DNA from 3 places in the Methylobacterium sp. Leaf85 genome. Region 1 is predicted to be linked to each of the others. Evidence: predicted binding sites of a transcription regulator. Region 1 holds the regulator's gene; each other region holds the start of a gene.
The links. Region 1 encodes PhoB, which activates phosphate uptake and scavenging genes when phosphate is short. Its sites were predicted from a motif close to TGTCATNNANCTGTCAT; they were not measured.

Region 1 (9,992 bases):
CGACATCCCGCTCCAAGAGCTCGCAGGCCTCGCCCGCGACCTCGATCCGGCACCCGGCGTCGAGGGGCGGATGGCCGCGCATCTGGGCCTCGGCCGGATGAGCGAGGCGGTCCGCGCCCGGTTCGCCGAGGCCGCCTCGCTCGCGCGGGAGAGCGAAGCGCCGGCCCCGAAACCCGTCGGATGAGACGGGCGGATCGACCGCCACGCGACCCCCCTTTCGACCGCCATGCGCCGGGGTATATGGCGGTACGCGACGTGAAAAAGCCCCGCCTGGTAAGGCGGGGCCGATGGCGGTGACGTTGAAGCCGTGCGACGTGGATCAGGCTGCGAGCTTCAGGGCTTCGGGAGCGTTGTCATTCACGAGGACGAGCTCACCGGCCGTGACGGTGGAGGTGCTGGTCGTGGGGGTCAGGCGATCGGCGACGAAGGCCACCAGGGAGATGTTGGCGGCAGCGGCGACGGCGACGGCGGTGAGAATGAGAGCGGTCATATCGGTGTTCCTCGTGGCGATGCGTTTGCGTTGCAGCATGTATGACAGCCTCCCCGCCTTGCTGGTATACCAAACGCCAAATACCACTCATGCAGCCCGCGCATGGAATGCACACTATCCCGCGAAGCCCTGCATTTCACGCACTATGATGCATGTCGGGCAGCACGCCCGATCCACCCTTCTCCTGCCCTAAGGTCCCAGCCCGATGCCCCGCCCCACCTCGGCCGTCCTCGCCCTTCTGCTCGCGGCATGGTCCTTCGACGCACGAGCACAGGATGCGAACCGGGTGCGTGCGATGAACGCGGTGAGCGACCTGGCGCGGGCGCACCGCGAGCAGACGGAGACGCTCCGGCGTATGGAGACGGTCCAGCGCGACCGGGCCAGAGCGGATGACAGGACCCGGCGCAACGCCGAGCGGGACAGCCGTTCGATGCGCCGCTTCGACCGCTGAGCCGGCGTCGACTCGAAGCCTTCCGCCCTCCCCCGCGCCCTCCAGTCGTCGGAATCCGGCGGATGGTCCCGACCTGAGGGTCAGAGCCAGGTGGCGAGGGGACGCTGACGTTTCGGCCCGAAGCCGACGTTTCGCCTCCGACGCGAGAATCCTGAGACATCCGATTGCGGAAGTTTTCAAAGCCGACGCTCGTGCATCTCGCCGGCGCGGGGACAGACTAAACAGCAACATCGTAGCAAGACGCGACGCGATGAGACGCTGCGCCAAGGGTTTCGGTCACCTGGGTAGCGTCCGCCCCTATGCGAAAGGTCGAAAAATGGTCAATTGCCCTTAGAAATTTTTACCGAGGGGAAACTTACAATGGGCAACGGAAAGACGCTTGGCTATTTCGGCGATGTTCTGACAATTGCAAATACAGCCGTCAATTTGATTGGCATGATTCCCGGCCTCGAAATTCCAAGCGAGTTAAAGGCGATATTTGGCGAAGAAGAGGATCCGACGCAGGCATTTCTTGAGGGAATGGATCAGAAGCTAGATTTGCTTTCTCGGCAAGGCGATGAAATCCTCGCGGAAATCAATCAGCTCGGCGAAGGTATCAATTACGATAATAAGATGGAGATTTCGTCGCTTGCTCAGGCGTCAAAATCACATCTCGACCAATACATGAATACGAGCCCCTCCGATCCAAAGCACGCTGATTATCGATCCCTGGCGATCGATAAATCGACCGATGCGCTCTCCATGGCGATCGAGTTCGCCGGGAAGCCGGGTGCAGACGCCGGGCTCGTCATGCCAGCCCTCCTGTCTGCGCTCGCCGCTCGGATCAACGTCATTCGCGAGATCGAAGACGGCGCCACATCGGGTGACTTCAAGGAGACACTGAATGCGGGGATCAATGCACTCCATGAAACAGTCGCCTCGTATAAGAATGAAGTTTTAGAATTTGCAAAACAACCCGATCAGGACAAAATCGGCGCCAAAGTCTATTTAATCAATGGCAATGTTCTCCTCGATGTTTGGTACGATAACGGTGAGGCGGGCGGCCTTAGAACATACCAGCAGGAAATCGTGATCGGCGCGCAAGGATCGGCGGATCATAAACTCATGGACACTGCCTTGACGCCCGCGGTACCAATCCCAGGCGCCCCCGGACACTATTATGACCGCGATATAACAAATTACGACGTTATAAAAAGTCTTTTTACGAGCCGCGGATTGGAACAACAATTCAACGATAAGGAAAGCAGCTGGCTGAATGAGTATTTTTACCCACAAAAAGGGGTCACAAACCTTGAAAAGGCTGTCGATACCCTGCGACAGCTGACGAGCGGCCAGCACAAGTTCGATGTCGCAGACTCGATCGGCAGGACGATCGAGATCGATCACCTGACATATGACAAGGCGCCCAACACGCTGGAAGGTTACGCCGGCAACGATACGCTCATCGGAGGTGATGGCAACGACACGCTCAAGGGCGGCGGTGGCAACATCGATTATACGGTCTTCGGCGCCAATGGTGACGGCCACGATACCCTCTACGGCAAGGGTGGCGACGACATCATGCTCGGCGGCACCGGCAACGATGTGCTCGACGGTGGTGCGGGCAACGACCGTCTCGATGGCGGCGCCGGCAGCGACACGGCGAGCTACAAGTCGGCGACCGTTGGCGTGACCGTCTCCCTCGATTTGCAGGGCTGGCAGGAGATCGTCCCCGAAAAGGTGACCGTGTTCCAACCGGACCCTTACCCCGGCGAGGGCCCCGGAGGCATCGTCACCCCCCCTCCCGTCATAACGACGATCCGGGCGGAAAAGGATCGCCTCCTGAGCATCGAGAACCTCGAAGGCAGCAGGTTCAACGACCGTCTCACGGGCAACGTCCTGAGCAACACGATCCACGGCGGAGCCGGCAACGACGACATCGACGGTCATCTCGGTGCGGACCGGATGTACGGCGAGGCCGGCAACGACACCTACGTCGTCGATCAATCCGGCGATCGCGTCTTCGAAGCGAAGGATGCCGGGCAGGACACCGTCAAGACGAGCGTCAGCTACGTCCTCGCTGCCGGACAGGCGATCGAGACCCTGGCCACGGCGAAAGCGACGGGCACGGGCGCGATGAACCTCACCGGAAACGAGTTCGCTCAGGCGCTTGTCGGCAACAACGGCGCCAACCTCCTCGATGGCAAGGGCGGCGCCGACACGATGACCGGGTATGCGGGGAATGATACCTATGTCGTCGACAATGCCGGCGACGTTGTCGTCGAGGCGGCCGATCGCGGCATCGACGCCGTCCGCTCGTCCATCAGCTTGACCTTGGCGGCCAACGTCGAGACCCTCACGCTAGTCGGCACGGCTGCACTCAACGGCACCGGCAACGCTCTCGCCAACACTCTCACCGGCAATGCCGCCGCCAACCTCCTCGACGGCAAGGCCGGGGCCGACACCATGGCCGGCGGCGCGGGATCGGACACCTACATCGTCGACAATATCGGCGACAAAGTCGTGGAACTGAGCGACGCCGGCACCGACCTCGTCAAGGCATCCGTGTCCTTCTCGCTCGGGGGTTCCCACGTGGAACACCTGACGCTCACCGGCACCGGGAATCTCAGCGCCACCGGCAACTCGCTCGATAACGTCCTCAGGGGCAATGGCGGCGTCAACGTCCTCGACGGTAAGACGGGCGCGGACACGATGATCGGCGGTGCCGGCTCCGACACCTACATCGTCGACAACATTCGCGACAAAGCCGTGGAGGGGAGCGACGGCACCGGCATCGACCTCGTCAAGGCGTCGGTGTCCTTCTCGCTAGGGGGTTCCCACGTGGAGAACCTGACGCTGAACGGCACCGGCAACCTCAACGCGACCGGCAACACGCTCGTCAATGATCTCAAGGGCAATGCCGGCGCCAACCATCTCGACGGTGGCCTCGGGGCGGATACGCTGACGGGTTTGGCCGGCGAGGATACCTTCGTGTTCAGCACGAAGCTCGGCGCGACCAATATCGACCACATCACCGATTTCTCGGCCGGGATCGACACGATCCAGCTCTCGAAGAGTATCTTCGCGGCGCTCTCGGCCGATGACCTCGCGGCGGCGTTCAAGGACCTGGGTGTGACCGGTGCCAAGATCGATGCGAACGACCGCATTCTCTACGATCACGACACCGGTGCCCTGTCCTACGATGCCGATGGCAGCGGCACCACGGCCAAGGCGGTCCAGTTCGCCATCATCGACAACCGGGATAAGGCGACGCTGACTTACGCCGATTTCCTGCTGGGGTAGGCGTCCCGACACGCCCTTGGCCGAATGAGACTCATTCGGCCAGGGTCATTCCGACCGTCGAAGCCCTCGGCCACCCTGCCCGGGTTCTGCCAAGTGTCGAAAGCAGCCCCGGGAGCGGGGACCAAACGTAAGATTTTCGTCACTCGGACTGACCGCCCTGGTTTCACTCGTCCGTCGAGAACATCTCGTCGAAGGAATAGCCGGAGCCGCGCACGGTGCGGATCGGGTCGCTCTGGCGCGGGCGGTTGATAGCCTTGCGCAGGCGGCCCACATGCACGTCCACCGTGCGCTCGTCGATATAGACGTCGTGGCCCCAGACCCCGTCGAGGAGCTGCTCGCGCGAGAACACCCGGCCGGGGCTCTGCATCAGGAATTCGAGGAGCTTGAACTCGGTGGGGCCGAGATGGATCTCGCGGCCCTGGCGGCGGATGCGGTGGCTGACGCGGTCGAGTTCGATATTGCCGGCGATGAGCAGGTCCGCCACGTGGCTCGGCTTGGCCCGGCGCAGGAGCGCGCGGACCCGGGCGAGCAGCTCCGGCACCGAGAACGGCTTGACGATGTAATCGTCGGCGCCGGTGCCGAGGCCGCGGATGCGGTCGCCCTCCTCGCCGCGCGCCGTCAGCATGATAACCGGCAGCCGCTCGGTCTCGCGCCGGGCGCGGATGCGGCGGCACAACTCGATGCCGGAGAGACCGGGCATCATCCAGTCGAGGAGGACGAGGTCGGGAACCTGCTCCTGAAGGCGCAGATCGGCCTCGTCGCCGCGGGCGGCGGTGTCGACGACGAAGCCCTCCGCCTCGAGGTTGTAGCGGAGGAGAAGGGTGAGGGCCTCCTCGTCCTCGACGATCAGGATGCGCGTACTCATGCGGGTGTTTTCAGGGTGAGGGCGGCCGTCCCGTCACGCACGGGACGGCCGCGCGACGATCGTGCCGGAATGGCCCGATCGGAGGGACGGTCAGGCGCTGGCGGGCAACGACACGGTGGCGTAGTTCGATGCGTCGTTCTTCGGGCGATCCTGTTCGGCCAGTTCGTTCGTGCCGGTGACGAGGTAGTGGATCGTCTCGGCGATGTTGGTGGTGTGGTCGCCGATCCGCTCGATGTTCTTGGCGCAGAACAGCAGGTGCGTGCAGAACGAGATGTTGCGCGGGTCTTCCATCATGTAGGTCAGCAATTCGCGGAAGAGCGAGTTGTACAGCGCGTCGATGGCGTCGTCACGCTCCCAGACGTCGAGGGCGGCCTTCACGTCCTGGCTCGCATAGGCGTCGAGGACGTCCTTCAGCTGCTCCTGCACCAGGTCGCCCATGTGCTGGACGGCGATGACGATCTTCTGCGGCTGGATCTGCTCGGCGATGGCCACCACGCGCTTGGCGACGTTCTTCGACAGGTCGCCGATGCGCTCCAGATCGTTCGAGACGCGGATGGCCGAGACCGTCTCGCGCAGGTCGATGGCGAGGGGCTGACGCTTGGCGATGAGCAGGATCGCCCGTTCCTCGATCTCGTGCTGGAGGGCGTCGAGGCGCTTGTCGGCGCCGATCACCGCCTGGGCCAGGGGCACGTCCCGGCGTACCAGGGCGTTGCCGGAATCGGTCATCATCTTCTCGGCGATCCCGCCCATCTCGGAAATCGAGCGGCGCAGGTTTTCCAGTTCCGTATCGTAGGAACTGACGATGTGGTTGGGCATGCTCGCACTCCTCGACCGAGGCCGCCTCGGGCGGCCTGCATCGCGTAGGATCGGGTCCGGTGCCGCGGACGCGGCCCCGGCGGGCTCAGCCGAAGCGGCCGGTGATGTAGTCCTGGGTCTGGCGCTTCTCGGGGTTCATGAAGATCCGCGTGGTGGGGCCGAACTCCACCAGCTCGCCGAGATACATGAACGCCGTGAACTGCGAGATGCGTGCCGCCTGCTGCATGTTGTGCGTGACGATGACGATCGTGAACTCGGAGCGCAGCTGCTCGATCAGTTCCTCGATGCGGCCCGTGGAGATCGGGTCGAGGGCCGAGGTCGGCTCGTCGAACAGGATCACCTCGGGACGCTGGGCCACGGTGCGGGCGATGCAGAGGCGCTGCTGCTGGCCGCCGGAGAGGCCCATGCCGGACTGCTTGAGCTTGTCCTTCACTTCGTCCCAGAGGGCGGCCTTGCGCAGGGATTCCTCGACGCGGACGTCGAGATCGGCCTTGGGCAGCTTCTCGTAGAGGCGCAGGCCGAAGGCGACGTTGTCGTAGATCGACATCGGGAACGGCGTCGGCTTCTGGAACACCATGCCGATGCGCGAGCGCAGCTCGTTGAGATCGACCTTGGCGTCGAGGACGTTCTGGCCGTCGAGGAGGATCTGCCCCTCGGCGCGCTGCTCGGGGTAGAGGCTGTAGATCCGGTTGAAGGTGCGCAGGAGGGTCGACTTCCCGCAGCCGGACGGGCCGATCAGCGCGGTGACCTGGCGGTCGTGGAAGTTGAGGTTGACCGACTTCAGGCCGTGGAACGAGCCGTAATAGAAGTTCAGGTCCTTCACGGCGATGCGCACGGGGGCCTGCTCGTCGGCCTTGTGGCGGCCGGTCAGCTGAGCTTGCGTGATCGCGGGAGCGGCGTTCATCGGGTGCGTGTCCTTGTGGAGGGCGGGATGGGACGGGGGCGCGGGGTCAGCGCGCCCGCTCGCTCTTGATGACGAAGCGGGCCACGATCGAGAGGGCGAGGATCGTGGCGGTGATGAGGAGGGCGCCGGCCCAGGCGAGCTGCTGCCAGTTCGAGTAGGGCGAGAGGGCGAACTGGTAGATCATCACCGGAAGGTTCGGGATGCCGCCCATGAGGTTGGGCGAGAACCAGCTGTTGTTGTTGAGCGCGGTGAAGAGCAGCGGCGCGGTCTCGCCGGCGATGCGGGCGAGCGCCAGGATGATGCCGGTGACGATGCCGGCGCTGGCACCGCGCCAGGTGATGCTCTTGATGACGACGGAGGGCGGTGCGCCCAAAGCCGCGCCGGCCTCGCGGAGCGTCGAGGGCACGAGGCGGAGCATGTCCTCGGTGGTGCGCACGATCACCGGGGTGGCGATGATGGCCAGCGCCACGCCGCCGGCCCAACCCGAATAGGTCCCCATCGGCCGCACCATCAGGGTGTAGACGAACAGGCCGATCAGGATCGAGGGCGCCGAGAGCAGGATGTCGTTGAGGAAGCGGATCACGTCGGCGAGCTTCGAGTGGCGGCCGTACTCGGCGAGATAGGTGCCGGCCATGACACCCACCGGCGTCGCGATGACGATGCCGATCAGGGTCAGGACCACGCTGCCGAGGATGGCGTTGGCGATGCCGCCGCCTTCCGATCCGGGGCCGGGCGTCGGTTCGCTGAAGAGCAGCGGCGAGAAGCCCTTCACGCCCTCGACGATGAGCATGAGCAGGATCGAGCCCAGCACGACGATGCCGATCAGCGTCGCCACGGTGCTTCCGACGATGAGCAGCTTGTCCGCCACGCGGCGGCTCGACCGGACGCGGCTGGCCTTGAGCGGCGGAGCGTCGTTGGTGGTGAGGGTGTTCACGGCGTCCATGGTTCGGGCTCCAGAGGGCTCAGGCGACCTTCACGCGCCGGACGAGCAGGCGTGCGACGATCAGGACGACGAAGGTGATGACGAAGAGGATGCAGCCCAGCGCCATCAGCGAGTTGAGCTGCAGGCCGTCGGCCTCGTTGAACTCGTTGGCGATGCGCGAGGCGATGGTGGAGCCGGGATCGAAGATCGAGCCGGACAGGCGGTTGGCGTTGCCGATGACGAAGGTCACCGCCATGGTCTCGCCGAGCGCGCGGCCGAGGCCGAGCATCACCGCGCCGATGATCGACACGGACGCCTGCGGCACCAGGACGTGGCGGACCACCTCCCAGGTGGTGCAGCCGATGCCGTAGGCGCTCTCGCGCAGCACGGTGGGGATCTGGTCGAGCATGTCGCGGGTGATCGAGGCGACGAAGGGCACGATCATGATGGCGAGGATGATGCCCGCCGTGAGGATGCCGACGCCGGAGGGAACCCGCGCGTAGAACAGCGTGCCGACGATGGGCAGGCCCTCGACGAGGCTCGACACCGGCATCTGCACGTAATGGGCGAAGAGCGGGGCGAAGATGAACAGGCCCCACATGCCGTAGATGATGCTCGGCACCGAGGCGAGAAGCTCGATCGTCATCGAGACGGGCTTCCTCGCCCAGCCGGGGCAGAGCTGGGTCAGGTAGACGGCGATGCCGATGGAGATCGGCACGCCGATGACGAGGGCGAGAAGGGCCGAGACCAGGGTGCCGACGATGGCCACGAGGGCGCCGTACTGCTCCTGGCCGATGTTCCAGGCGCTGGAGGTGACGAAGCCGAAGCCGAACTCCCTGAAGGCCGGCCAGCCGCCATAGGCGATGGAGGCTAGGATGCCCGCGAGGAAGAGGAGGACCAGCAGCGCCGACGCGTAGGAGGCGGCGCGGAAGAGCTGGTCGCCGAGGCCGCCCGGCTTCTTGCGAGCGGGGGAGCCCGTGCGGGCCAGCGAAATCTGTTCAGTCAAGGCGGCCATCCGACGTCTGCTTCTTCACCTTGAGGGCTCGTATAGTGCGAGGTAGCGAGTGGCGAGGTGGAACACCGCGTCCACTCGTGGCGCAGGCCCAGCGTTTTTGCCGGGCCTGCGCGGTTTTCGGAGTTCAGCTGGAAGGCTGCCTTAGAAGACGGGCTTGCCGTCCTTGCCCTTGATCTCTTTCCACTCGGTGTGGACGAGGGAGACGACGTTGTCCGGCAGCGGCACGTAGTCGAGGTCGGTGGCGAGCTTGTCGCCGTTCTTGTAGGCCCAGTCGAAGAACTTCAGCACGTCGGCGGACTTGGCCGGATCGGCCGGGTCCTTGTAGACGAGGATGAAGGTGGCCGCCGTGATCGGCCAGGCATCGTCACCGGCCTGGTTGACGAGGGAGATGCCGAAGCCCGGGGCGGCCTTCCAGTCGGCGGAGGCGGCGGCGGCCTGGAACGCCTTGTCGTCGGGAGCCGGGAACTTGCCGGCCTTGTTCTGGATCAGCGCATAGCTGAGTTTGTTCTGCTTGGCGTAGGCCGATTCCACGTAGCCGATGGAGTTCGGCACCTGCTTGACGGTGGCGGTGACGCCCTCGTTGCCCTTGCCGCCCTGGCCGGCGGGCCAGCTGACCGTGGTGGCCGCACCGAATTCCTTCTTCCAGCTCTCGGAGACCGCGCTGAGATAGGTGGTGAAGATGCTCGTCGTGCCGGACGCGTCCGAACGGTAGACCGGGGTGATCGGCGAGTCGGGGAGCTTCAGCCCCTGGTTCACCGCGGCGATCTTGGCATCGCTCCACTTGGTGATCTTGTTGGCGTAGATGTCGGCGATGAGCTCACCGGTGAGCTTGAGCTTGCCCGGCTCGACACCGGCGATGTTCACCACGGTGACGACGCCGCCCATGACGGTGGGGAACTGGACGAGACCGTCCTTCTCCAGGGCCGGGCCCTTGAGCGGCGCGTCGGTGGCGCCGAAATCGACGGTCTTGGCCTGGATCTGCTTGATGCCGCCGCCCGAGCCGATGGACTGGTAGTTGAGGCCCGTGCCGGTCTCCTTGCGGTAGGCTTCCGCCCATTTCGAATAGACCGGGAAGGGGAAGGTCGCGCCGGCACCGGTGATGTCGGCGGCCTGAGCGACGGCGCCGAACTGCGCGGTGGCGAGCCCGATGGCGAGGGCGAAATGGAAGGGTTTCACGGTGGCTCTCCGTAATCTGTCCAGGCGCTGTAGGTGCCGCGCTGCAAGAGCGATCCTGCTGCAGCGCACCG
Region 2 (9,992 bases), on a different contig from region 1:
ACCCGGCCGAGATCGACGAACTCGCCGAGCGCGTGGAGTCGCCGGAGCAGGGCGCACGCCTCTATGCGGCGGCGCGTCTCGCCATCGATGCCGACACGCTGCAGGAGCGGGAGTTCCTGAAGCGCCTCGCCGAGGCCCTCGACGTCCCGCAGGACGTGGCCGCGCGGGTCGCTTCCGGGCTGGAAGCGGTCTGAAACCGGAGCCGGATCACTTCCCCACCCATTCGTGCCCGGCCACCAGCGCCTCCACCGAGCGCGTCCAAGTGCCGGGCTGGTCGGTGGAGCCGGTGCCGAGCGCCCGCTGGACCATGACGCTGTCGCTCCAGCGGCCGTACTTGTAGCCCACCGCCGGCAGCAGGCCGACGCGGACGAAGCCGCAGGCTTCGTGCAGCCGCAGGGACGCCTCGTTCTGCGCGTCGATATAGCCGATCATCTGGCGGTAGCCGCCGGCGGCGCAGGCCTCGATCAGCGCGGGCAGCAGGCGCCGGCCGATGCCGGCGTTCAGGTGCTCGTGATGCACGTAGATCGAGTGCTTGAGCGTGTAGCGGTAGGCCGGCCGTTTGCGGAACGGTACGGCATAGGCATAGCCCGCCACTACCCCGTCGCGATCGGCGACGAGGTGGGGCAGACGCTTCTTGCGCATGGCCTTGCGGCGGCGCTTGAGGTCGTCGGGATGGAGCGGATCCTCCTCGAAATCGCCGACATCCCCCACGCCCCGCCGGATATGGTGAGCGTAGATCGCCACCATGGCCGGCACGTCCGGATCCGAGGACGGCCGGATGATCACTTCGGGATCGGAGGCGGTGGGCGGCCCGTCCGGACTCACGGGCGGTTCTCGCGCATGACGTAGGTGTAGAACCGGATCGTCCCGTCGGGATCGACGTTGCGGAACACGCCCTGGATCTCGGCCTCGAAGCCCGGGAACAGGTTCGCCGAGCGTTCGAACATCTTGAAGTAATCCAGCATGGGTTTCGCCCGCTCGTCCAGTCGCTCGCCCGGCAGCACCGTGCCGATGCCCGGCGGGTAGACCAGAAGCAAGGTCGTCGCCACACGGCCCTCGGCTTCCGCGATCGGCACGTAATCGACGTTGTTGCGGGTGAGCTGCTGCACCGCCTCCTTCGGGGTCATCACCATCTCGGGCAGGTGCCCCGGCTCGAACTGCTTGCGCTGGAGCGTGCTGGTGCCGTGCTCGCGGTGGAAGGCGTGGAAATCCGCGCAGAGGTCGCGCAGGCGCACGCCCTTGTAGCGGTTCGGCCGACGCCGGACGAATTCCGGCATGGCATCCTCGAGCGGCACGTTCTCGTCATGCAGGCGCTTGAAGGCCACGAGGCCGGAGATGAGCGTGCCGGCCTTGGAGGATTCGACGCCCGGTGTCAGCAGGAAGAGGAGCGAGTTGAGGTCGTTCTTCTCCGGCACGATCCGGTTTTCACGCAGATACTGGGCGACGATCGGGGCCGGTACGCCATGATCGGCATATTGCCCCGTGCGGCGGTCGAAGCCGGGGGTGAGCACGGTGAGCTTGTTCGGGTCGGTCATGGCGTAGTTCGGCGCCACATGGGTGAAGCCGTGCCAGGCGGCACCGGGGGTCAGCTCCCAGTATTTGGCGTCGCTGGCGAGCTCGTCCGTCGAGACGCTCTCCCACGGCACCTTGCCCTCCGGGCCCTTCACCGTGTCCGGCACGAAGGGGTCGAAGAACCAGCGGCGCAGGGGATCGCCCTCCTTCTCCTCGAATTCGCGGCGGATGGCGCGGACCTTCTTGCGCCATTCGATGCCGAGCCGGATCGTGTCGTCCCACAGGACGACGCCCGAGCGGCCCTTCATCATCTGCGCGCCGACATCCAGCGACGCGAAGAGCGGGTAGAACGGCGAGGTCGAGGCGTGGACGAGGAAGGTCTCGTTGAAGCGCCGGTGCTCGATGCGGCGGGTCTGGCCGCGGATATGGCTGTCCTTGGTGTGAATCTGCGAGGCCTGGGAGAAGCTCGCCAGCTGCTTGTGGGTGGATTGGGTGGCGATGATGCCCGGCGAGGTCTCGTCGAGGCCCTTCAGCCCCATGGCGAAGCGGCCGGCGAAGAGCGGGTGGAACTTCATGAAGCCCGCCCAGGCCTCGTCGAAGAGGATGTAGTCGCAGAGATGCCCGATCTTCTCGAGGATCATCTGCGCGTTGTAGATCGTGCCGTCATAGGTGCACTGCTCCACCACCGCGACGCGGAACGGGCGCTCGCGCTTCCAGGCCTCCTTGTCGGTGACGAGTGGGTTGGTGCGGATCTTCTCGCGGATGGCCGCCTCGTCGAGGGCCTCGTGATACATCGGGCCGATCAGGCCGAAGCAGTTACGGTCGGTCTCCAGGAAGACCGGAACCGCGCCGCCGAGGAACAGGGCGCCGTGGTGGGCCGCCTTGTGGTTGTTGCGGTCGAACAGGACGAGATCGCCCTCGGCCACCAGGGCCGAGAGCACGATCTTGTTGGAGGCCGAGGTGCCGTTGAGGACGAAATAGGTTTTTTCCGCACCGAAGATGACGGCGGCTTCCTTCTGCGCCTTGAGGGCGGGGCCCTCGTGGACGAGGAGATCGCCGAGATCGAGCACGGAATTGTCGAGGTCGTCGCGGAACACCGCCTCGCCGAGATGCTCCACGAAGATGCGCCCGATGGGGGAGCGGTTGTAGAAGATGCCGCCGTTATGGCCGGGGCAGGTCCAGAGCTGGTTGCCCTGCTCTGCGTAATCGACCAGCGCGCCGAAGAAGGGCGTCTTCAGGGTCTCGGCATATTGCTTGACCCGGCTCACGAGGCCGCGGGCGATGTAGTCCGGGGTCTCTTCCGCGAGGAAGATATAGCCGTCGATGAAGTCGAGCACTTCGACGGGGATGTCCTCCAGGCGCTTGCGCCGGACCATGATGACGATGGGCATTTCCAGCCCGCGCTTCCGCATCAGGTTGATGAGGGCGGCGGCCTTGCCGTCGAGGCCGCGCTTGCCCCAATCCACCACCATGCAGCCGATGGCGGCATCGGTCTGGACCGCGATGGCCGCGTCCTCCACGCGGCGGGCGCGGACGACCTCGAAGCCGAGCTTTTCCACCGAGCCTATGATCTGCTGGACGCGCACGCCCTCGAGATCGTCCGGGTCGAAGTTCGGCGCGCACATGAGCACGGTGAAGCGGCGAAAGAAGTCCATGCGGGGGAAGGCTCCGGTGGTCGGATGAATCGAGGGGGGTGTGGGCGCGTTCGCGTTCCGGATCAACCGGGCCGGCCGGCGAGACTGAGCCGGCGGATGACGAGGTAGACGGCGAGCGCCGCGAGCGCGCCGATTCCCAGCGCGAGCAGCGACCCATTGTCGGATTCCGAAAAGAACAGGCCCTTGGTGTTCATGCCGAACACGCCCGTCACCAGGGTGGGCGGCAGGAACAGGGCCGTGAGGATCGACAGGGTGAAGAGCTGGCGGTTGGTGAGCGCGGTGGTGCGGGCGGCGATCTCGTCCTGCAGCAGGCGGCTGCGCTCGGACAGGACATGCATGTCGCGATGGAGGGAATCGAGGCGTTGGACCACCCGCGCGGCCATGGCGCCCACCGCTTCGGGCAATTGATCTCCCTCCGTGCCGGCTTCGTCCTCGAGCCGGTGGAACACCGCCCGCAGCCCGGCGAGCTGCCGGTGGGAGCGCACGGATTGGCGGCGGATCGGTCCCAGGGGCCTCGGGTCGTCCGCCTTGGACTCGTCGAGCATGTCGTCCTCGATGGCGTCGAGGGAGGAGGACAGGCGGTCGGCCGTGGCGATCAGCGCCTCGACGGTGCTGCCGACGAAGCGCTCCAGCAGCTTGGCCGGGCCGGGGACGAGGGCGCCGGACAAGACCGCGTCGCGGGCGGCCACCGCGCAGGACGTGGCGTGGCGGCGGCCGCTGACGAGGAAGCGCGGGCCGAGGATGCAATGGAGACGGCCGTTCGGCTCCTCGCTCGACGAGCCGTCGAAGGCGCGTTCCCGGTCGGCGATGACGAAACCGGCATGGGGGCCGTCCACGACGACGCGCTGATGCTCGTCGCGGGCGAAGGTCGCGGCGGCGAGCCGGGCCGGGCCGAGGCGTCCTTCGAGGATCAGCGCCTCTGTCCGCGCATCGACCAGATCGACATGGAACCAGACGAAGCCGTGATCCGGGTCGTCCAGCGAGGGAATCCCGTCCCCCGGTCCGACCTGGCGTCCCCGTCCCTCCGCGTCGAAGGTGAGGGCGAAGATCAGCCCCGGGAGGGGGGATTCCTCGATGAGAAGGTGCTGCATGGTGCGGTCGCGGCGATCATGGCCGGCAAAATGCCGGCTCACTATCGCGCTGGATCGCAACGCTGGGCGACACTGTGATGACGGAGGGGCACCTCCGCCGATCGATGCTCGGCCTGCGGGTCATGCGATCCGCAAGAGGGGGCGACGACGATTGGCTATCCTCAGCGGGTCACGACGCCCTTATCGGCTTCCTTGACGCTGCCGTCGGCTTCCATGCGGTTCAGGCCCTTGTCCGCTTCCTTGCGAAGCACCTCAGCGAAGGCGGTGGCCTGATGTCCGACGAGAACCTTCATGTCGGCCGGAGCGACGGTCCAGATGACGGCAACGATGAACACCGTCGCGGCCATGCCATAGGCGAAGGTTTCCATGATGCCGAGCCAGCCAAGCAACAACGGGATGCTGCTCACGATCAATCCGATGAAGGAACTTCCGGTCAGAAAATAAACGGAGAAGAAGGTGATGACAGCCAGGCATATGGGCTTGACGAAACGGACGATGAAGCGTTCCATTGCATTTTATCTCCTATTACAGAGTTATTTCAAGAACTTTTCTAAGATGCAATCAGTTGTTTATTACGTATCGACAATGGAATGCGCCTTATAATTCGGTCTATCTCGTTTTCTGACCGCTCAAGTATCTACAAAAATCGTATCGATTCAATAAACGCCGCGTACCAGAAGCTGAGGGAGAGTCCAGCGATTCTCCGGCTTTCGGCGTCGGATGCTGAATTCTACGAATCGAATAAGGAATGTGGTGCCGTTGCCGACGGGGGTCGCCATACTGTCATGCAGCTGTGATTCAAGCGTTCGGATGATTCCCATTCATCAGGAAGGCAATATCATGGACGGCACGCGCGCCGGGACTCGTCCTTTCGATATCGAGGCTATTCGCCGAGAGATGGCGGACGATTTCGATGAAGAGCTCGAGATGGAGCTCGAAGACGAGCGCCTCGAGCAACTCGTTAGCGAAATCGATGCCAGGCCTCGTCTGCCCACCATGGACCGGAAGATCTATTTCCGGGAGCTATTCCGACTGCAACACGAGCTGGTTCGTCTTCAGGATTGGGTGCAGGCCCAGAAACTACGCGTGGTTGTGATCTTCGAGGGGCGGGATTCGGCCGGCAAGGGCGGCGCGATCAAGCGCATCACCCAGCGTCTCAATCCCCGCGTCTGCCGCGTGGCTGCGCTCCCGGCTCCTAACGAGCGCGAGCGTACGCAATGGTACTTCCAGCGCTACGTGGCGCATCTGCCGGCGGGCGGCGAGATCGTGCTGTTCGATCGCTCCTGGTACAATCGGGCCGGCGTCGAGCGCGTGATGGGCTTCTGCACCCCGGACCAGTACGAGGAATTCTTCCAGTCCGCGCCGGAATTCGAGCGCATGCTGGTGCGGTCCGGCATCATCGTGCTGAAATACTGGTTCTCGATCACCGACGAGGAGCAGGAGCTGCGCTTCAACATGCGCATCCACGATCCCCTGAAGCAGTGGAAGCTCTCGCCGATGGACGTGGAGTCCCGTCGCCGCTGGGAGGATTACACCAAGGCGAAGGAAGTGATGCTCGCCCGCACGCATATTCCCGAGGCGCCCTGGTGGGTGGTCGAGGCCGTGGACAAGAAGAAGGCCCGCCTCAACTGCATCAGCCATCTCCTCACGCAAATCCCCTATGGCGACGTGGAGCACCCGCCGGTGCATCTGCCCGAGCGCATGCGCCACGAGGATTATGCCCGCCAGCCGGTGCCGCAGGAGATGTTCGTCCCGGCCCTGTTCTGACCCTGCCGGGGGCGCCGCCCGGCCGGACGCGGTTGCCCAAAGCGGCCGGGATGGGCAAGACCCGTGTCGGACGGGCCGATCCTCGGCCGGTCCGGCTTGGGACCCCCCGCATGAGCGCCACCGACGAGATCCTGTTCGACACCGATGAGGCGGGCATCGCCCGTATCGTTCTCAACCGGCCGCAGGCGCGCAACGCGCTGACCTTCGCGATGTATCAGGGCCTCATCGACCTCTGCGACAGGATCGAGGCGGACGAGCGGATCAAGGTCCTCGTCATCACCGGCGCCGGCGAGAAAGCCTTCGCCGCCGGCACCGACATCGCCCAGTTCCGTGATTTCTCCAGTCCCGAGGATGCCCTCGGCTACGAGCGCTTCATGGACAGGGTCCTGGGCGCGCTCGAGCGTCTGCGCGTGCCCGTCATCGCCGCCGTCGCCGGCGCCTGTACCGGCGGCGGGGCCGCCATCGCCGCCTCCTGCGACCTGCGCATCGCCACCCGTGACGCCCGGTTCGGCTTTCCCATCGCGCGAACGCTCGGCAATTGCCTGTCGATGTCGAACCTGAGGCGCCTGTCCGGCCTCATCGGTCCCGCGCGGGCGAAGGACATGATCTTCACCGCCCGCCTGTTTGGCGCGGAGGAGGCGCTCGCGGCCGGCCTCGTCGGCGAAGTGGTGGAGGATGCCGCTGCCCTCGCCGCCAGGGCGACGGAACTCGCGGCGCAACTCGCCGGCCATGCACCGCTGACCCTGCGGGCCACCAAGGAAGGCCTGCGCCGCCTCGACGCCGAGGCGGAGGCGGAGGGCGAGCGCCCCGGCGATGACCTCATCCTGATGTGCTACACCAGCGCCGATTTCCGCGAGGGCATGGAGGCCTTCCTGGCCAAGCGCCCGCCGAACTGGACCGGCCGGTAAAGCGCTGTTTCGAGCGCCGTTCCGATGCGGATGTGGGCAGCGTGACACACCGGACGGGGAAAGCCGCTGGTCGCCCCGCTGCCTCAGCTCGGTTGCAGCCCTGTCATGCTCGCCGTGATAGAGCGTGAGCGGGGACGGTCGCCCTGGGACATGCTTTTTTTCCGAGGGATGATGCTCCGCTCGTTTCCTCTCGCGGCCGCCGCAGCCCTGTTGTCGGGCCTTGCCGCGTCGGGCGCCCACGCCCAGACCGCCGCCGAGATCGCGGCGCGGCAGGCGCGCCTGGCCCTGGAGGGGCTCGACATCGGCTCGCCGCGCGGCGCCGGCGGCGATCCGCAGACATCGGTGGCGCAGTCGGTGACCTCGGCCAAGCCTTCGGCCAACCTCAACACCTCGATCCAGGACCAGCTCGGCCCCTATGGCGATCCCTACGGCCTGCGCTCGTTCCTGAAGACCAAGGGCATGGAATACAGCCTCACCTATATCGGCGAGACCTTCGGCAATGCGACGGGCGGCGCGCGTCGCGGTGCCATCGTCGAGGGACGCCTCGACGTCCAGTTCGATGCCGACCTCGAAAAGCTTGCGGGCTGGCACGGGGCGGCCTTCCACACCAACCTCTACCTCATCCACGGCACCGGCCTGTCGCGCTACTACGTCAACAATTTCATCACCGTGAGCGCCATCGAGGCGCTGCCCTCCTCCCGGCTCTACGAGCTCTGGTTGGAGCAGAAACTGTTCGACGGCCAGTTCAGCCTCAAGGTCGGTCAGATCGCGGCCGATACCGAGTTCGCCGTGAGCCAGACCGGCACGTTGTTCATCAACTCCACCTTCGGCTGGCCCAACATCATGGCCGAGGTGCTGCCGAGCGGCGGGCCGATCTATCCCCTGGCGGTGCCGGCGATCCGCGCGAAATACGTGCCCAACCAGAACTTTTCCCTTCAGGTCGGCCTCTTCGACGGCGATCCGGCAGGGGCCTACCCCAGCGATCTCGATCCGCAGCGCCGCAACCGCACCGGCACGAACTTCCGCACCGGCGATCCCGCTCTGGTCATCGCGGAGGCCGCCTACGCCTACAACATCGCGCAGGGCGATGTCGGCGATCCCGGCACGGTGACGCTGGGGGGGTGGCACCATTTCGGCCGGTTCGACAGCCAGCGCTTCGACACGGCCGGGCGCTCGCTGGCCGATCCGTCCACCACCGGCATCGCCCGACGCTTCCGGGGCGACAGCGGCCTCTACGGTATCATCGACCAGACCATCTACCGCGAACCCGACGATCCGAACGACGGCGCCAGCGTGTTCCTGCGCGTGTCCGGGGCGCCCTCCGACCGCAACATCGTGGATTTCTACGCCGATGCCGGCATCGCCTATAAGGGCCTCTTCAAGGGACGTTCCGACGACACGATCGGGGTCGCCTTCGCCATCGCGCGGATCTCCGACGCGGCGCGCGGTCTGGACACCGACACGATCCTGCTGGCCGGGACGAACATGCCCCGGCGCAGCAGCGAGGCGGTCCTCGAGGCGACCTATCAGGCCGTGCTCGGACCGGGCGTGACCGTGCAGCCGGACGTTCAGTACGTGTTCCGTCCCAGCGGCGGTGTGCCCAACCCGCGCGACCCCAACGGCGCCCGCATTAAGAACGCCGCCGTGTTCGGCGTGCGGGCGACGGTGCGTTACTGAGAGGCATCGACAGGGCCGATGTGCTCCGGCCGTCCGAAGCCTCGGCACGAGGCGAGGCTGGGATGACGGCTTCGTCTCACGAAGCGCGTGCTCGTCATCGTCATTGACGTCGTCGATATCGGCTATCGATACCATCTGTTTGATGAATGGTGCGCCGCAAAATATATCCCTCTCATGCAACGGGGCATCGGCCCCGGAACACCTGAGGGATCCTCGTCATGACCGTTCGTAGCCTTGTCCTCGCCGCTCTCGCCTCCGCCATCCTGGTCGGTACCGCGACCGCCGACGAGCGCATCACCGTCATCCCCACGCTCTATCGGGAGCAGGCCCGCGTCACGGCTGCCGTGCGTCCGGCCTCCGAGCTGACCACCACGCCGTCCCTGACCCCGCGTGCTCCCGCGACCCGGCGCATCGTCGCCGAGATCGTCGACCCCACGACCCGCTAAGGCGGTTCCCGTGAGCGGGGCCGGAGCAAAGGCGTGCATCAACGCTCCATGGGGTCTGCCCCATGGAGCGTTTTGCGTGTCGAGCCTACCGAATGCTGGTGTTCAGGCGCTGGCCTGACTCACGAACTTCGTCGTCAGATAGGCCTCGATCGCCTCCGAGCCGCCCTCGCTGCCGTAGCCGGAATCCTTGATGCCGCCGAAGGGGGTTTCGGGGAAGGCGAGACCGTGATGATTGATGCCGAGCATGCCGCTCTCGACCCGGGCGGCGATCTCCGTCGCGCGGGTGGCCGAGCGGGTGTAGGCGTAGGCGGCGAGACCATAGGGCAGCCGGTTGGCCTCGGCGAAGGCGGCCTCGTCGTCGGAAAAGCGCTGGACCAGGGCCACGGGGCCGAACGGCTCCTCGTTCATGATCCGCGCGGTGAGCGGGGTCTCGGCGAGCACGGTGGGCTCGAAGAAATGGCCGCGGTTGCCGATGCGCTTGCCGCCGGTGCGGAGTTCCGCGCCCTGCGCCACGGCGTCGGCCACGAGGGATTCCATCGCCTCGCGCCGGCGGGCATGGATCAGCGGCCCCATCTGGGTCTCGGGATCGAGCCCGTCGCCGACCCTGATGCCCTCTGCATGCGCCACGAACCCCTCGACGAAGCGGTCGTAGATGGAATCGTGGATAAGGAAGCGGGTCGGCGCGACGCAGACCTGCCCGGCATTGCGGAATTTGTTGGCGCCGAGCACCGAGACGGCCTTCTCCACATCCGCATCGGCGAAGACCAGGGCGGGGGCGTGGCCACCGAGCTCCATGGTGATGCGCTTCATGTGGCGCCCGGCCAAAGCCGCGAGCTCCTTGCCCACCGGAGTGGAGCCGGTGAACGAGATCTTGGCGATGACCGGATGCGGGATGAGGTAGGACGAGATCTCGGCCGGATCGCCGAAGATCAGGGA
Region 3 (9,992 bases), on a different contig from region 1:
GATCGTCTACGTGAAAAACCCGGCCTTGCGGCCGGGTTTTTGCGTTGACGGACCTCTCTCGCAATTCACCCTGGTCCGGACGTCCGGAGCGCAAGCGAAGGGTGATTTGGAGTTCATCGCGGGATGTGCCGCGTCTGCGACTTGGGGGAGGCGCCGCGCGGCTCTTCGCCACCGACTCCGTTGGCGCTCCACCCCCGGGAAGAGAGGCGGCTCGGATAGGCCGAACTCGCGCCCCGCCTGTCCTCAGATGTCGAGTGTCGCCTCGTCGGCGAAGGCGGCACGCTCGGAGATGAAGGCAAAGCGGGCTTCCGGCTTGTTGCCCATCAGCCGCTCCACGGCATCGCCGGTGGAATCCCGCGCCTCGTCGAGGACAGCCACGCGCAGGAGCGTGCGCTTCTTGGGGTCCATCGTGGTCTCCTTCAACTGCGCCGGCATCATCTCGCCCAGGCCCTTGAAGCGGCTGATCTCCACTTTGCCGCCCTTGAAGACGGTCTTGATCACGCGCTCCTTGTCGGCGTCGTCACGGGCATAGACCGTCTTGGCGCCGTGCTGGAGCCGGTAGAGCGGCGGGATCGCCAGGTAGAGATGGCCCTTGTCGATGAGCTTGGGCATCTGCCGGTAGAAGAAAGTGATCAGCAGGGATGCGATATGCGCGCCGTCGACATCGGCGTCAGTCATGATGATGACCTTCTCGTAACGAAGGTCCTCGCCCTTGTAGCCGTTGCCCGTGCCGCAACCGAGCGCCTGGGTCAGGTCGGAGATGAGCTGGTTGGCGCCCATCTTGTCCCGACTGGCCGAGGCCACGTTGAGGATCTTGCCGCGTAGTGGCAGGATGGCCTGGCTGGCGCGGTCGCGCGCCTGCTTGGCCGAGCCGCCGGCGGAATCACCCTCGACGATGAAGATCTCCGAGCCGGCCGTACCCGCCTTCGAGCAGTCGGCGAGCTTGCCGGGAAGGCGCAGCTTGCGAGTCGCGGATTTGCGCGCGACCTCCTTCTCCTGGCGTCGGCGCAGGCGCTCCTCGGCCCGGTCGATCACCCAGTCGAGGAGCTTGTTGGCCTGGGCCGGGGAGGCGGCCAGCCAGTGGTCGAACGCGTCACGGATCGCCGTCTCGACGATGCGCGAGGCTTCCACCGTGGCGAGCTTGTCCTTGGTCTGGCCTTGGAATTCCGGCTCGCGGATGAAGACCGAGAGCATCGAGGCGCAGGTCGCCATCACGTCGTCGGTGGTGACCGAGGTCATCCGCTTGGCCTGGCCGACGCGCTCGGCATGCTCGCGCAGAGCGCGCAGCAGAGCCACGCGCAGGCCGCTCTCGTGGGTGCCGCCCTCGGCGGTGGGAATCGTGTTGCAGTAGGAGTGCGAGACCCCGTCTTCCACCACCATCCAGGCGACGGCCCATTCGAGGGAGCCGTGGCCGCCGGGCTTCGTCACCTTGCCGGCGAAGACCGCGTCGGTGACGAGCTCCTTGCCGTCGAGGTCGCGGGCGAGATAGTCGCGCAGGCCGCCGGGGAAGCGGTGCACCGTCTCGGCCGGCACGTCGGCGATGCCCTCCAGCAGGGCGGGGGCACAGCGCCAGCGGATCTCGACGCCGCCGAACAGGTAGGCCTTGGAGCGCGCCATCTTGAACAGCCGGCGCGGATCGAACTTCAGCGCCCCGAAGATCTGCGCATCGGGGTGGAAGCGCACCCGCGTGCCGCGCCGGTTCTGCACCCGGCCGACGGTTTCCAGCGGACCCTGGACATGGCCCCGCGAAAAGGTCTGGCGATAGAGAACCTGGCTTCGGGCCACCTCGACTTCGAGGATGTCGGAGAGGGCGTTGACCACGGAGATGCCGACACCGTGCAGGCCGCCGGAGGTCTCGTAGACCTTCGAGTCGAACTTGCCGCCCGCATGCAGCGTGGTCATGATCACTTCGAGGGCGGATTTGCCCGGAAATTTCGGGTGCGGGTCCACCGGGATGCCGCGGCCATTGTCGGTGATGACGAGGTGGCCGGTCTCCTCCAACTCCACCTCGATGTAGCTGGCATGGCCCGCCACCGCCTCGTCCATGGAATTGTCGATCACCTCGGCGAAGAGGTGATGCAGGGCGCGCTCGTCGGTACCGCCGATATACATGCCCGGCCGGCGCCGGACCGGCTCCAGGCCTTCCAGCACCTCGATCGACGAGGCGTCGTAGCCGGCTTCCGCCGCATCGACCGGTGCTCTGTCGAGGGGAGCGCGCGCCGCCGAAGCGGCCTTCGCGCCGCGCACGGGCGCTTGACCACCCGCGAACAGGTCGCTCGGCCGGCCGCCGGCGGGGGCCGGAACGGCCTGACGTGAGGTCTCGCGCTGAGTCATGGGCCAACCATACAGGAACGAAACGGAAACGTGAAGCGATGCCGCCCTCTTCGGCAGCCGCTCTCCCGGTGTTCCTGCGCAGCTTGCGCCGATTCCGTTAATGCTGTGTCGCCGGGGTACCGGAAGCGGGGGCTCGGCCACGCCTGCCCCCCTTGGCCGGAGGGGGCGATCGCGTCGCCCCGTCAGCTTCCGACCCGGCCACCGCCACGCCTGGTGATCGCGACGATGGCGGGGCGGGGCGGCATTCCGTCGATGAAATCCGGCCAGCGGGTGGAGGGCGCCTCGAAGGTGGCGGGCATGGCCTTCGGATCTTCCTCGTCGGCCTCGCCGGGATGCTGCACGGCGACGAAGAACGTGGTGTCGTCGGGTGTGAAGTAGGGGCCGCACATCTCGGCGCCGTTCGGCACCCTGAAGAAATGCTTGCCCGTGCCCCGTCCCTGCCCTTCCGTCTCCATCGCCCAGATGCCGTCGTTTCGCCCCGTCTTCGACGGCGAGTTCCCGTCTGTGGCGACCCAAAGCCGTCCCTGCCCGTCCACCGAGCAATTGTCCGGCATGCCGAACCAGCCGTCCTTCGTTGTCGCCGAGGAGAAGGTGGCGCCGACCGCCGCGATGGAGGGATCGCCGCATTTGACGAGGATTTCCCAGGCGAAGCCCGAGGCCGCGTGGTCGCCGTCGTCCGGGGTCAGTTCGACGATATGGCCGAAGCGGTTGTCGGGCCGCGGGTTGGCGGCGTTCACGTCGGCCGCCTTGCGCTTCCCGTTGTTGGTCAGCATCACGTAGACCTTGCTGGTCTTCGGGTTGGCCTCGACATCCTCCGGACGGTCCATCTTGGTGGCTCCGAGGAGGTCGCTGGCGCGCCGGGCCTCGATGAGCACGTCGGCCTGGGCGGTGAACCCGTTCTCGGGTGTCAGCGGACCCTGTCCGAACACCAGGGGCATCCAGGCCCCGCGCCCGTCGGCATCGAACCGGGCGACGTGCAGCGTGCCGGAATCGAGGATGTCGCGGTTGGCCGCCCGGTCGGCGAGGTCTACGGCCGCGTCGGTCACGAACTTGTAGACGTAGTCGAAACGCTCGTCGTCGCCCTGGTAGACGACGTACCGACCACTCTTCGAGACGATGCCGGCGGCGCCCTCGTGCTTGAACCGGCCCATGGCGGTGCGCTTCGTCGGGACGGAGGCGGGATCGAACGGGGCGATCTCCACCACCCAGCCGAAGCGATTGGGTTCGTTCGGTTCCTTGGACAGGTCGAACCGCTCGTGGAAGCGGCCCCAGGCATAGGCGTTGCCGGGCAGGCCGAGACGCTTGTGGTTGGTCGCCTCGGCCGACCCCTCTGCGAGGGTGCCGGAGAAGTAATAGTTGATGTTCTCCTCGCAGGTGAGCCACGTCCCCCAGGGTGTGGTGCCGCCGGCGCAATTGTTGATCATGCCCTTCACCGCGCGGCCGGACGGGTCGTCGGTGGTCTTCAGCCGATCGGAGCCGGCCGCCGGGCCGGAGAGGGCCATCGGCGTCTCGACGGTGATGCGGCGGGCGTATCGCGACCCCGGCACCACGGCCCATTTGCCGTCGTTACGCTTCACCTCGATCACCGAGCCGCCATGGGCGGCCATCTCGATGTCGACGAGGTCGCGATTCATGCCCTTGAAGGCCACGGTCTTGATGTCCTGGCGGCCGAGGCCGGGAAACATCAGTTCCTCGTTGGTGTATTCGTGGTTGACCACGAGAAGGCCATGCGCGGCCGGATCGGCGGCGCCGGGCATCGGGAAATAGCCGACGAAGTCGTTGTTGTAGCCGAATTGCCGGGCCTGGGCCGCGGCACTCTGGTTGAGCGGGTCGAAGGCGGGCGCACCGGGCAGGACCGGATCGCCCCAGCGGATCAGGATGTCGGCATCGTGCCCCTCGGCCACGTGATGGTGAGCGTCCGATCCCGCCTCGATCTCCGTGAAGGGGAACGGCGTCGCCTGTCCCTGCGCCGCCGCGACCGGGCCGGCGGCGAGCGCGCGGGGCGTCACCACCGCCGCGATGGCGCCGACCCCAAGAAGGCCGCGCAGCAGGTCGCGCCGGTCGAACCGGGCGGCGACCACGTCGCCGAAGGTGGCGTTCCGGCTCGGATTCGAACCGGCATCCTCGCCGTCTTCTGCGGCCTGCGAGCGGGTGCGCAGCGGCTCGGTCATGGTGAACTCGTCCCTTGGAATGGATCGAGTTCGAGTTAGGCGCGCCACATGGCGGGCGGATGACGCCGGCGTTCCGGAACCAACCCTGAGTTGGTGCGTTAGCACACATCGAACGAATCTATGGGAGAGGGACATGGCGCCGTCCGCAGCCTTGAGCATGGTGCGCCACGACGATCTCATTCGCGCATCGCAGGCGGCAGGCCGCGCCTTCTCGCCCATCGAGGATGGGCAGGATGAGGGCGCGGTCGCATCGTCCAGGTTCTTGGCCCTCTCGGCCGTATCGCTGGCGGGGTTCATCGCTAGCTTCGGTATCTTCTTCGTCTTCATCTGAGGTCGACCGTCACGCCGCATCGGCGCGGGGCCTCGCGGCTTCGGGACGCCGTTCCGCGTTGACGACGACCATGGATTCTTCCTCGCTGTCCTGTGGCTCCCCCCAGAATTCTGCGACGCTCGGCCCGTTCTTCACCAACGGGTCGCGCAGGAAGTTCACGATCTCATAAGACCATACCCGACGCCCCATCCGCGTGTACCAGCGCATGGCGTGGCGTAGTCCCGCGTCGCGATGGAACACGACACGTGCGAGTGCACGCGGGCGAGCCTGGACCGCCACCTCGATGAACTTGAACCACAGCAGCACCCGCCACGGTGCCATGTGCCGGGTCGCCAGCACCTGATGCTTGTAGTCCCAACGGCGTCGATCGGTCTGGATCACCCGCCGATTCGCGGCGATGCTGAAATACGGCGTCCAGCGATGGGGCTTCACGTAGAGCATCTGGATCTGGTCGGGGTCGTAGGACAGGAGTTGGCGCAGGCCGCGCCAGTAATCCCGATCCGTCTCTTCCTCGAACCCGACGACCCAGGTCGCCATGGAGAGGATGCCATGGGCGCGAAGAAGGCGGATCGCCTCGCGGTCCGTGGTGGTGGCGCCGCCCTTCCTGATGCGCGCGAGGGTCGCCTCGTCGGTGCTTTCCAGCCCGAGGAGGAAGCGCGTCCAGCCGGCGCGCTTGTAGAGCTGCAGGATGTCGGCATCGCGCACGATGTCGTCGGCGCGGGTCGAGCCCACGAGGATGAGGTCCACATTCTCCGCGATCAGCGTTTCGAGGAAGACCCGCCACGCCTTCTTCGAGACGGTGGGGTTCTCGTCGGCGAAGTTGATGACCCGCACCCCGTGGTCGCGATGGAGCCGGGCCAGTTCCCTGGCGAACCTCACCGGGTCGCGATGACGCCAGCGGGTCCAGAAGCCACGCTGGCCGCAGTAATTGCAGAGATGCGGACAGCCGCGTGAGAACTGCACGACGACGGCTCGCAGGCCGCCCCAATAGCTGTAGCGGGCATGGTCGATGAGTTCCCAGCCGACGCGGTAGGCGTCGAGGTCGCGGATCACCGGCGCGGCCTGCGTGGCATGGGGACCGTCGCCGCTGCGAAAGGCGATGCCCGGTACGGAGGCGAGGGGCGATCCCGCTGAGAGCGCAGCCATCAGGCGGCGCGCCGTCTCCTCGCCCTCCCCGCGCACGATGGCGGCGACGTAGGGCTCGTCCCTCAGGATTTCGCGCCAGTGGTAGGTCGGAAACACACCGCCATAGACGATGGGGAGACCTGGCCGGGCGCTCGCCAGTCGAGATGCGATGTCGGCGATGACCGGATGGCCCGAGGTCGAGCCGGAATGCCCGAACAGGACGGCATCGGGACGGAAGGCCAGAGCCTCCGCGACGATGGCGTCCGGGTCCATCGGGCCGAACTCCCCGTCGATCAGGCGCAGGTCGTGCCCGTCGTCGATGAGGGGGCCGCCGATGGCGAGAAGCCCCAGGGGCGGGAGATGGTCGTCGGGAATGCGGCTGCCGATGGCCGGGTGGGGTACGTTGACGAGGACGATGCGCATGGCTTTCCCTTTCTCCTGTCTCGATCCCCTCAGGCGGCGGCGGACGTGGCATCCAATCCGCCGAATCGCCGGTCGCGGCACCGGTAGGCGGCAAGCGCCTCTTCGAGGTCGGCGGCGCTGAAATCCGGCCAGTGGCGGCGCGTGAAGTGGAGTTCGGCGTAGGCGCTCTCCCAGAGCAGGAAATCGGAGAGCCGCTGCTCGCCGCTGGTGCGGATCACGAGATCCACCTCGGGCACGCAGGCATCGCCCGTCACCAGGGCCGAGAAGGCGGTGCGGGTGATGCCGGGATCGCCGGCGCCAGCGAGGGCGGCGGCGAGGATGGCGTCGCGGGCGGAATAATCGACGGCGATCCGGAGATGCAGCGCCTTCCCGGCGAAGGTCGCGGCTTCCGCGCGGCCTATGGCGGCGGCGAGACCCTCGGGCAGACGGTCGCGCCGGCCGATCACGCTGAGCCGCACGCCGTTCTCCACCAATCGGGAGACCTCGTTGCGGAGATAGAGCCGGAGGAGCCCCATCAGGGCGGAGACCTCCGCTTCCGGCCGACGCCAGTTGTCGCAGGAGAAGGCGTAGAGGGTGAGGGTGCCGATTCCCTGCTTCGGCGCCGCCTCGACGACCCGGCGGATCGCCTCGACACCTTCCCTGTGGCCGAGTGCGCGGGGCAGGCCGCGCGCCGAGGCCCAGCGCCCGTTGCCGTCCATGATGATCCCGACATGCAGGCCGGGTGTCTGTTCACTTTGCATTACAAAGTTCCTTGGTAAAAAAAGACGGATTTCGGGCGTCAGGCCGGTCGGGCGACGAGGGGGAGGTTCGCGGTTTCGGCGGCCTTGGCAGCGTCCCGGACGACCTGTTCGAGGACGGCGAGGTAGTCGAGGAAACGCATGCGCCCGGCCTGCGTCAGGTGGCAGGTGGTGAGCGGCCGCGTACCGCCCCGGCCCGTGCCATGACCTTTGCGGATCTCCACGAGGCCGGCCTCCTGCAACACCTGGAGGTGGCGGCTGAGATTGCCGTCGGTGAGGCCGCAGAGCTGTTTCAGGTCGCCGAAGGCGAGGCCCTTCGGGGCCGCCATCAGCGAGGTGAGGAGGCCGAGCCGGGCCTTCTCGTGGATGACCCGGTCGAGGCCGTCATAAGCGAAAGGTGCCTCAGGCATCGGTCTCCTCCCGGGCGCGGTAGAGGATCGCCGCCATGAGGAACTGGCCGATGGCGAAGGGCAGGCCCATGGTCCAGGGCGAGAGGGCATGGTCGGTACTGGCCAGCATCAGCACGGCGAGACCTGCCACCATGTACCAGGCGCCGGGCAGCGCGACGCCCTTCGGCAGGGACCGCACCGAGGCGAAGAGCCCGAGGCTGACGAGCACCTGCCACAGGCCGGGCAGCATCCAGAGGCTTTCCGGCGATACGCGCACCAGGACCAAGGCGAGCAGGGCGCCCGCCGCGCCCGCCGGCAGGAATTGCTCCACCGCGTTCACGATCGCCGTGTCGGTGAGCCCCACATGGTCGCGCCGCGAACGGGCTCGCATCTCGGCGCCGATGAGGCCGGCGGAGGCCAGGGCGGTGGCGATCCAGCCGCCGAGGAACAGCAGCGGCTCCCCGGTCGGGTCGTCGAGCCAGGCATGCTGGGCCAGGGCGGTGCCGAGGGCGAGGACGCCCGTGGCGGCGATGGCGGAAGGGCCGAACCCGCAGAAGGCGTCGCCGCGGGCGAGCTGCGCGCGGATCGCTACGATATCGGCCAGGGCCTTGTCGAGATCGGACATCCGATGCTCCCGGATCAACTTTGTATCGCAAAGTAAGCCGATCCGGCGGCCGCCCGCAAGTGCCTTCCGGCACGCGGGGTCATCGGCTGCGGGCCTCCTTCAATCCTGCGCCAGCCGCTCGGCCAGGGTGGGCGACAGGCCGATGCTCTCGATGGACGGTGCCGGCTGCCCCGGCGGCAAGCCGCAGATCGCGGCGGCGAGGACCGCGCGGGTGCCCACTTCCACCGAGCACAGGACGGGCACCGGAACCTGCGGCTGGATGCGCTCGGCGAGGCCGGCGAGCGCCGCTCCGCCGAGGATCACCACGTCCGCCCCGTCGCGGAGGGCGCAGGTGGTACAGGCGGCGGCCAGATCCGCCAGGGCCGCTTCGGGGTCCCGTGCGATGCGGTCTCCCGTGGGAGCGATGGTGCGGATGCCGGCGAGTTTGTCGGACAGGCCGATCCCCGCCACGAACTCCTCCAGCATCGGCCCCCACAGGGCGCCCCCGGTGACGATGGCGAAGCGCCCTCCCCGCGCGGTGGCGGCAAGGCACGAGGCTTCCGCCATTCCCACCACCGGAAGGGGGGAGATCTCGCGGAGCGCCCCGAGCCCCGGATCACCGAAACAAGCGAGATAGACCGCGTCGCAGCCCTCCGCGTGCTCGGCCAGCGCGTCGAGGGCGGCATGGGCCGCAATCGCCGACGCGGCCCGGCTGGTGATGTAGCGGGCGCCGAAGCGCCCGGTGACCGGCACGAACTCGGCGGCGTCGCCCGCCACCCGCCGTGCATGCCGGGTGACGAGGTCGGTGACGGAGTCGGTCGTGTTGGGGTTGATCAGCAGGATGCGCAAAGGGAATCGGTCTCCGGTCAGGCCTTGGCCGTGACCGCCGTCTTACGCATCAGGACGAGATAGATCGAGAAGCCCAGGGCCACGCCGATGAACCAGCTGAAGTTCGCCAGACTCCCCAGGGCCGGGATGACGGCGCAGAGCACCGGCACCAGGGCGGAGGGAATGACGCTGTAGATGGCGGCGCGGTTGTAGCCGCCATCGTACCAATACGTGCCCGTCGGGCTCATCGTGTAGAGGTCGTCCACCACCACGTGCTGCTTCCGCACCACGAAGAAGTCGGCGATCAGGATGCCGAAGAGCGGGCCGATGAACGCGCCGAGGATGTCGAGCGTGTAATGGATCACGGCCGGGTTGTTGTAGAGGTTCCACGGGGTGATGAAGATCGAGGCCACGGCCGCGATCATGCCGCCCATGCGCCAGCTGATGTGCTGCGGCGCCACGTTCGAGAAGTCGAAGGCCGGCGAGACGAAGTTGGCCACGATGTTGATGCCGATCGTCGCCGTCATGAAGGTGAAGGCGCCGAGCACCACCGCGTAGGTGTTGTCGATCTTGCTCACCGTCTCCACCGGATCGATGATGAGATGGCCGAAGACCGGGAGTGTCGACGAGGTGGTGATGACGGTGAGCAGCGAGAAGCCGATGAAGTTCACCGGCAGGCCCCAGAAATTGCCGGCCTTCACCGCCGGGAACGACTTTCCGTAGCGTGAGAAGTCGCCGAAATTCAGCATCGGCCCGGAGAAGTACGAGACGACCAGGGCGACCGCGTTGATCATCACCGGCAGGGCGTCCCAGCCCTGGTACTTCACCTCGCCCAGCGTGAGACCGACATTCGACACGCCGGCCTTGGCCACGAGGTAGACCGCCAGGGCGATCATCACCACGTAGACGGCGGGGCCGGCCCAATCGATGAACTTGCGGATCGCCTCCATGCCGCGCCAGAACACGAGGGCCTGGATCACCCAAAGGGCCATGAAGGCCGCCCAGCCGAGGCTGGACAGGCCGGCGAAACCGAACTGGGTCACGTCGGCA

Region 2: ASF08_RS02880 (CorA family divalent cation transporter) is a predicted target of PhoB. The motif match lies at 4,325-4,341, and genes of this name have one in related genera.
Region 3: ASF08_RS21350 (PhoX family protein) is a predicted target of PhoB. The motif match lies at 4,554-4,570, and genes of this name have one in related genera.

Annotation. Positions count from the first base shown of each region.
Region 1 is NZ_LMME01000031.1:120,492-130,483, forward strand. It holds gene ASF08_RS16885 (DUF3320 domain-containing protein) at 1-184, shown strand, start outside; gene ASF08_RS16890 (hypothetical protein) at 320-490, opposite strand; gene ASF08_RS16895 (hypothetical protein) at 696-941, shown strand; gene ASF08_RS16905 (calcium-binding protein) at 1,302-4,223, shown strand; gene phoB (phosphate regulon transcriptional regulator PhoB) at 4,387-5,088, opposite strand; gene phoU (phosphate signaling complex protein PhoU) at 5,179-5,904, opposite strand; gene pstB (phosphate ABC transporter ATP-binding protein PstB) at 5,990-6,808, opposite strand; gene pstA (phosphate ABC transporter permease PstA) at 6,855-7,751, opposite strand; gene pstC (phosphate ABC transporter permease subunit PstC) at 7,771-8,745, opposite strand; gene pstS (phosphate ABC transporter substrate-binding protein PstS) at 8,887-9,921, opposite strand.
Region 2 is NZ_LMME01000002.1:64,389-74,380, reverse strand. It holds gene ASF08_RS02895 (DUF533 domain-containing protein) at 1-194, shown strand, start outside; gene ASF08_RS02890 (GNAT family N-acetyltransferase) at 208-825, opposite strand; gene ASF08_RS02885 (Orn/Lys/Arg decarboxylase N-terminal domain-containing protein) at 822-3,167, opposite strand; gene ASF08_RS02880 (CorA family divalent cation transporter) at 3,230-4,258, opposite strand; gene ASF08_RS02875 (hypothetical protein) at 4,420-4,767, opposite strand; gene ppk2 (polyphosphate kinase 2) at 5,099-6,025, shown strand; gene ASF08_RS02865 (enoyl-CoA hydratase/isomerase family protein) at 6,136-6,933, shown strand; gene ASF08_RS02860 (carbohydrate porin) at 7,102-8,610, shown strand; gene ASF08_RS02855 (hypothetical protein) at 8,829-9,056, shown strand; gene ASF08_RS02850 (NAD-dependent succinate-semialdehyde dehydrogenase) at 9,159-9,992, opposite strand, start outside.
Region 3 is NZ_LMME01000034.1:34,081-44,072, reverse strand. It holds gene parE (DNA topoisomerase IV subunit B) at 244-2,334, opposite strand; gene ASF08_RS21350 (PhoX family protein) at 2,517-4,505, opposite strand; gene ASF08_RS21345 (hypothetical protein) at 4,639-4,836, shown strand; gene bchE (magnesium-protoporphyrin IX monomethyl ester anaerobic oxidative cyclase) at 4,846-6,384, opposite strand; gene ASF08_RS21335 (di-trans,poly-cis-decaprenylcistransferase) at 6,414-7,124, opposite strand; gene ASF08_RS21330 (transcriptional regulator) at 7,163-7,531, opposite strand; gene ASF08_RS21325 (hypothetical protein) at 7,524-8,135, opposite strand; gene ASF08_RS21320 (aspartate/glutamate racemase family protein) at 8,235-8,963, opposite strand; gene ASF08_RS21315 (NCS1 family nucleobase:cation symporter-1) at 8,981-9,992, opposite strand, start outside.